DNA from 2 places in the Sinorhizobium numidicum genome. Region 2 is predicted to be linked to the other one. Evidence: predicted binding sites of a transcription regulator. Region 2 holds the regulator's gene; the other holds the start of a gene.
What was found. The regulator LexA, encoded in region 2, represses DNA repair genes until DNA is damaged. The targets are predictions, from matches to a motif close to TGTTCNNNNTGTGTTCNG.
Positions count from the first base shown of each region.

Region 1: recA (recombinase RecA) is a predicted target of LexA. The motif match lies at 1,831-1,848, and genes of this name have one in related genera.

Region 1 covers NZ_CP120368.1:2,020,182-2,023,593, forward strand. Annotated here, with positions in the region: gene alaS (alanine--tRNA ligase) at 1-294, opposite strand, end outside; gene recA (recombinase RecA) at 619-1,704, opposite strand; gene PYH37_RS20910 (carbohydrate kinase family protein) at 2,036-2,983, shown strand; gene PYH37_RS20915 (pseudouridine-5'-phosphate glycosidase) at 3,125-3,412, shown strand, end outside.
Region 2 covers NZ_CP120368.1:1,873,163-1,876,574, forward strand. Annotated here, with positions in the region: gene PYH37_RS20215 (c-type cytochrome) at 1-265, shown strand, start outside; tRNA gene PYH37_RS20220 (tRNA-Cys) at 512-585, shown strand; gene lexA (transcriptional repressor LexA) at 898-1,614, opposite strand; tRNA gene PYH37_RS20235 (tRNA-Ser) at 2,727-2,816, opposite strand; gene PYH37_RS20240 (hypothetical protein) at 2,955-3,412, opposite strand, start outside.

The DNA of each region.
Region 1 (3,412 bases), 150 kb from region 2:
AAAGGAGAAGTTGCCGAGCATCTCGAAGAAGGTGTGATGCCGGGCGGTATATCCGACATTGTCGAGGTCGTTGTGCTTGCCGCCGGCGCGGACGCATTTCTGTGCCGTTGCCGCGGTCGAATAAGGGCGCTGCTCCAGGCCGGTGAAGACGTTCTTGAACTGCACCATGCCGGCATTGGTGAACATCAATGTCGGATCGTTGCGCGGCACCAGGGGGCTCGACGGCACGATCTCGTGGCCGTTCTTGCGGAAATAGTCGAGAAACATCGACCGGATTTCATTCACGCCGCTCATCTTACGTCCTATCTCTGCACCAGTCTCAGTCGCGACGGCACTTGCAGGCCGCGCAACCGTTCCATCTTGCCGCATCCCTCAACTATAGATGCGCCACCCAACGTCCTCGGATCACGACGATTTTGGGTTCCAAAATCATAAATGTGATCGGCTCTTACAAGGTAGAAGAGAATATGTGCGGAAAATCGCTTCGCACTTTTCTTCATTCCGCTCCAGCCGCCGGAACCACAGGCTTTTATCGTCCGCATATCAAGCTGTCCAGACCGCAAAAAACCGGCCGCTTGTTACGGCGGCCGGTTTCGTCAAATCTTCGACAGGTCAGATTTACATGTCCGCCGCTTCGTCGCCTTCGCTCTCCGGCCCGCCATTCTCCAGGAACCGATCTGCGATCAGGCCGGCATTCTGCCGCAGCGCCATCTCGATTTCGCGTGCGAGATCCGGATTCTCACGCAGGAAAAGCTTGGCGTTTTCACGGCCCTGCCCGAGGCGCTGGCTGTTGTAGGAGAACCAGGCGCCCGATTTCTCAACGATGCCTGCCTTGACGCCGAGATCAACGAGTTCGCCCGTCTTGGAAACGCCCTCGCCATACATGATGTCGAATTCGACCTGCTTGAAGGGCGGCGCCATCTTGTTCTTGACGACCTTGACGCGGGTCTGGTTGCCGACGACCTCTTCACGCTCCTTGACCGAGCCGATGCGGCGGATATCGAGGCGGACCGATGCATAGAATTTCAGCGCGTTGCCGCCCGTCGTGGTTTCCGGCGAACCGAACATCACGCCGATCTTCATGCGGATCTGATTGATGAAGATCACCATGCAATTGGACTTGGAGATCGAGGCCGTCAGCTTGCGCAGCGCCTGACTCATCAGGCGCGCCTGCATGCCCGGCAGGCTGTCGCCCATTTCCCCTTCGATTTCGGCGCGCGGCACCAGCGCTGCAACCGAATCGACGACCAGCACGTCGATGGCGCCGGAGCGGACCAGCGTGTCGGTGATTTCCAGCGCCTGCTCGCCGGTATCGGGCTGCGAGATCAGAAGGTTCTCGAGATCGACACCCAGCTTGCGCGCATAGATCGGATCGAGCGCGTGCTCAGCATCGACGAATGCGCAGATACCACCCTTTTTCTGCGCCTCGGCAATCGTCTGCAGCGCCAGCGTCGTCTTGCCCGAGCTTTCCGGACCATAGATTTCAACGATGCGGCCCTTCGGCAGACCGCCGATGCCAAGCGCGATATCGAGGCCGAGCGAGCCGGTCGAGACGGTTTCGATCTCGACCACGCTGTCCTTCGCTCCAAGCTTCATGATCGATCCCTTGCCGAACGAACGTTCGATCTGGGAAAGGGCCGCTTCAAGTGCCTTGCTTTTGTCCACCGATTTGTCCTCTACGAGCCGCAAAGAGTTTTGTGCCATTGGGTCCACCTTTAGGTTATTGGAGCTATCGAGGCAATGAAGCCGCCGCAGGAGTTTTTGTACATGTTTTGTTCTACTTTGGCAATGGCGCACCAACTCCTTGAATAAATTATGCTATTTCAGAAGCGTTCGATTCTTGTTCACGGATATTGTACTCCATTTCCACAGCCTGCGCTGCGACTCTTCCAAGCATGCACCGACAGGCCCGATTCGCCGCAGCATCAGGATGGATCGAACCGGCCCAAAGTCGTAAACATAATTTCGGCGGATCGGACAAAGCAGGCGCGAGAACCGCTCGACCTTCCTTTCTCATCCGCAAAGAGGAGCATACATGAAGGAACGGGAAATCGCCGTTTTCGGAGGCGCTCATGTCGACCGGCGCGGCCGCATCAGCGGCGCGACTGTGCTGGGCGCCAGCAATCCGGGCACCTGGTTCGAGGAAGCCGGAGGCGGCGGGTTCAACGCCGCGAGAAATCTCGCGCGTCTCGGCCATCGCGTGCGGATGATCAGCCCGCGAGGCGGCGATGCGGCTGACGACATAGTGGCCGCGGCCGCGGCCGCCGCCGGCGTGATCGATTGCCCGTTCATCTTTCTCGACCGAAAGACGCCGAGCTATACGGCGATCCTCGAAAGCGACGGCAACCTCGTGATCGCGCTGGCGGACATGGATCTCTACGCGCTGTTTTCGCCGCGCCGGCTGCAGCAGCGAGCGATGCGCGAGATGCTGGCGGCGAGCGATCTCGTGCTGATGGATGCGAACCTCCCGGAGGAAACGCTCGCGGCGCTCACCGATACCGCCTCCAGGGGTGACCGCCTTGTCGCCGGCATCGCCGTTTCCCCCGCAAAGGTCGTCCGCTTCAGGGAATGTTTGTCGGGTCTCAGCTTTCTCTTCATGAACGAGGCGGAAGCGCGGGCGTTGACGGGAGCTGAGGTCAGCGAAGCCGATGAATGGCCGGCGCTGCTGCGTGCCGCGGGCCTTGCCGGCGGCGTCGTGACGCGCGGCGACCGGGCGGCGGTCGCCTTTGACCGCTCCGGCACCTGCCTTGCCATCCCGCCCGCTCTTCCAGCACTTGCCGATGTCACCGGGGCGGGAGACGCGCTTGCCTCCGGCTTTCTCGCCGCACGGCTTTCGGGCCTCGACGTCGCCGCATGCCTGCGCCACGGCATTGCTGCCGCAGGAATAACACTCCGCTCGCCGTTCGCCGCCTCAGAAGAAATGTCGGCGAGCAATATCGAACGGGCTCTGGCCCTTGTGCCGGTGCCGCAAATGCTGTCATGAGAACCGACAGCCGAACCCGGAGCGGGATGAAAGAAGTGTAAGCGGTTTTTCGCCTGCATCCCTCTCTAATTTTGCTAGAAACGGTCACGCTGATGATGCGGGTTAAAGCCGCCAAACATCATTGTGATCCAAGGAAAAGCCATGACCAAACGCTCCTCCCCGCTCCTGCCGATGGAATATTCCGATGAAGTCGCCGCCGCCAAAGCGCGCGGCGCGCCGATCGTCGCGCTGGAGTCGACGATCATCACCCACGGCATGCCCTACCCCGGCAATCTCGATATGGCGCGCAGTGTCGAAGCGATCATCCGCGAAGAGGGGGCGGTGCCCGCGACCATAGCCGTCATTCACGGCGTGCTCCACATCGGCCTCGACGATGCGAAGCTGGAGGCGCTTGCGAAGACGGAAGGCGCGATGAAGCTTTCGCGCGCC
Region 2 (3,412 bases):
AATTGGCAGCTGGACCAAGGAGCAGATCGTGACTGCGATACAGACCGGAGAGCGGCCCGACGGCCGTATTCTCGCGCCGATCATGCCGTGGCACGCATTCGCGCAGCTCACCGCTGAAGACGCCGCGGCAATCGCTGCTTTCCTTCAAAGCCTGAAACCGGTCAGCCATGAGGTGCCGGGTCCGTTCAAGCCGGACGAGAAGGTATCGACCTTTATGTTCCGGATCTTGCCGCCGGGCGAAACCGCAGCCGCAGCGCCAAGATAGCCTTACGCATGCCGGGGGGAAGGCCGGCCGGAGGCTGAGACGGAAGAACGCCGTCTTACCAGACGGTGCTGACGCCTGAGATCGATTACCTGGACGGAGGAGGGCAAGCTGCGGCAGCCTTCGTTCAGGAGCGTTGTGGAAACCTCATATCGGAAATCACCGAGGACAAATTTCCGAAATTGCCTCTTGCGGTTTCCAGCCAATCATTCTAAATCCGCGCCACGACTTGAGAATTCAAGTCAGAGAGGCCTCGTGGCGGAGTGGTGACGCAGAGGACTGCAAATCCTTGTACCCCGGTTCAATTCCGGGCGAGGCCTCCAAGATTCCCCCTAATGAAATCAACGACCTAAGCTTCTAACACCGATGCGGTGAGGTGATCAGCCAAATCGGTTGCGCGGAATTGGCAACGCCGCTCTTAACAGAGGCGAGCCAGCAACGAAGTTCTGATTTTATGCCGCGGAGAAGGTCGGTTCGGCGACTGGGGTTGGAACGAAATATGGACAGCCGCGGGGCGTTAGTATCCATTAGCGTCGGTTGTGGCTTCTGTCCGAACGAGGCTGTCAAAGCATCGTCGTCTCGCAACGAGCAGCGGCAGATCTTGTTGCGTCAGACCAGTGCTGCCGTCCATCAAGCTAATGATAACGGCGGATGAGCCCGACGAGCTTACCCTGAATCTTGACCCGATCCGGCCCGAATATTCGTGTTTCATAAGCCGGGTTAGCCGCCTCGAGTGCGATCGAAGCACCCTTGCGGCGGAATCGCTTCAAAGTCGCTTCCTCGTCGTCGACCAGAGCAACGACGATGTCCCCGGGATTGGCCGTACTCGTGTTTCGGATGATTACCGTATCACCGTCGAAGATGCCCGCCTCGATCATCGAGTCGCCCTTGATTTCAAGCGCGTAGTGCTCGCCGCTGCCGATCATTTCAAGCGGCACGGTAATGTCGTGCGTGTTGTTCTGGATTGCCGAGATCGGAACGCCCGCTGCGATTCGTCCCATCACAGGCACAGTTACGGATGCAGTCTCTACCGGCGGTGCCGACCTCGCCGTCGGCGGCGTTGCGGGCGGTTTGCCTAAGCTCCCCTCGATGACGCTAGGCGAGAAGCCACGCCGGGGTTGAGCTGTTCCCGAATAGGCTTCCGGCAGCTTGATGACCTCCAGCGCGCGGGCCCGATTGGGCAGCCGGCGAATGAAGCCGCGCTCCTCAAGCGCGGTGATCAAGCGGTGAATGCCGGATTTCGATGCGAGATCGAGAGCGTCTTTCATCTCGTCGAAGGAGGGCGGCACCCCGGTTTCCTTCATTCGTTCATGAATGAAAAGAAGCAATTCCTGTTGCTTGCGGGTCAGCATGGCGCGTCACTCCAGAATCGCGAAACAAATCAAGAACAGACACTATCTGTTCCATATGTGTTCCGCAAGTACCTAAAATTCCGTGAATTTCGCCGACTATTTAAGTTTCGAGGTCAGTGGAGTGGTTTGGGCAGCATACCGACGGACCATTACCGGAAGCCTCGGGGCCGGCGGCGAGGAATGGTCATATTGGCTGCGGCCGAAAACAACGGTTACCCGGCTCGTTCTAAGCGCCTGCGCGCAATACCGGTGCTGGTGACGTGGATCCGAAGGCCCAGGGAAATATTCGTATCAAGACCGTTTGGGCTCGGCGTGAGGTGGTTCTTCCTTTTCGTCAGGTTTCTTGCCGGGTTCCTCTTCGGGAAGCTTGTCAGGCTGTGGTTCTTTGGTCGGGGGATCGGGCACCTCGAGCGGAGGCACAGGGTTCGGAGGGATAACTCCTGGCCCTGGCCCAGGGCCGATCGGATCAGGTACTGCATAGGACGCCATCATCAACCTCCTTTCGGTGTGATGCTGAACCCCCTGCAGTCGCAAATGTTCCTGTGGAAGTGGCCCGGGCTTACCCTGTACAGTGAGCATTCCCGCGGTTGTTGGTCAGGCGCCAGAAAGCGTCGGGCGCGGCACTCGCGCAGCATGATCGCCCGCAAGCTCCGGCGACCCCTACGCTTATAGTTTGCAGACGTTCCGCCGGAGTACCGCACGTCACGTGCGGCTCGATGCCGCCCCATTGCATGTCGCCTGATCGAGTTCCGATCCTAGTAGGCCAAGCGCAGACCGCCCGGGGTCAGAACGTCGAAATCGGGTTCAGGATATGGTCCGTACCATTGAGTGTATGTCGTGTTGCCTGCTCCAGTGCTTGCACATCCAGAGAGTGTGAAAAGTGCAATTGCCGCGGCTGCCATCAGAAATTTAACAGGCATGGTTTTTCGCCACCTAGTTGCCCAGGCCTCAAGGGCCAGACTGTAACTTTCCCTCAGATCATCTTCCTTGGCAAGCGCACCGCGAGGGTCGGGGCGCGTGTCGGATATCGAGACGAAGCTATTCCTGTCCGACCTTCGCGTCTCTATCGATCGGAAGAATAAATGGCATGGAGTCAAACAGTTAAAAGCCAATGGCGGAGGAGGTGGGATTCGAACCCACGGTACGCTTTCGCGCACGCCGGTTTTCAAGACCGGTGCCTTAAACCGCTCGGCCACTCCTCCGGGCAGCGCGTTATTGCGCGAAGCGAGCCACGTTTGCAAGTTTTAACCGGCGAGGCCGCGCGATTTTCTTGACGCGCAATAAACGGGTGGCCGGCGCGCCTGTCGTACCGTCTTGTCGAGGACCGACTCGGTATTTGCCTACCGCAGACGGCGCTCCGGTCGACCATGATCTGTGGTTGCTTTGCTCCCGTGCGCCTTCGGCGTCATCTTGGCGGTGGCGTATGAGGCCATGGCTGTGGACTTGCCGGACCACGAATTGTGGGCCTGCTGCGCGACGTAGAAAACGAGTGCGAAGGCGGCGTTTAACTCGAGCATTTCCTCTACGGCTGAAAGAGCCCTGGAGTCGGTGGCGACGTCGATGACCTGCGCGAGGCCGATGAATCCTATGTGGAGAAAGATGAGGATGTGATCCGTCAACCACGAGCCTGCGCCCCTCAGCCCGTTCCCCAACTGCCTGGCGGCAAACAGCATCGCGCCCGCAGACACGGCAAGCATCAGCCCCACCCACAGCCAGGCGAGGATCGAGCTGATGCCGTTCAACAACCGGTAAGCCAGTATCAACAGGTCGTGGAAACCGTCCAATTCGCCGCCGCCAT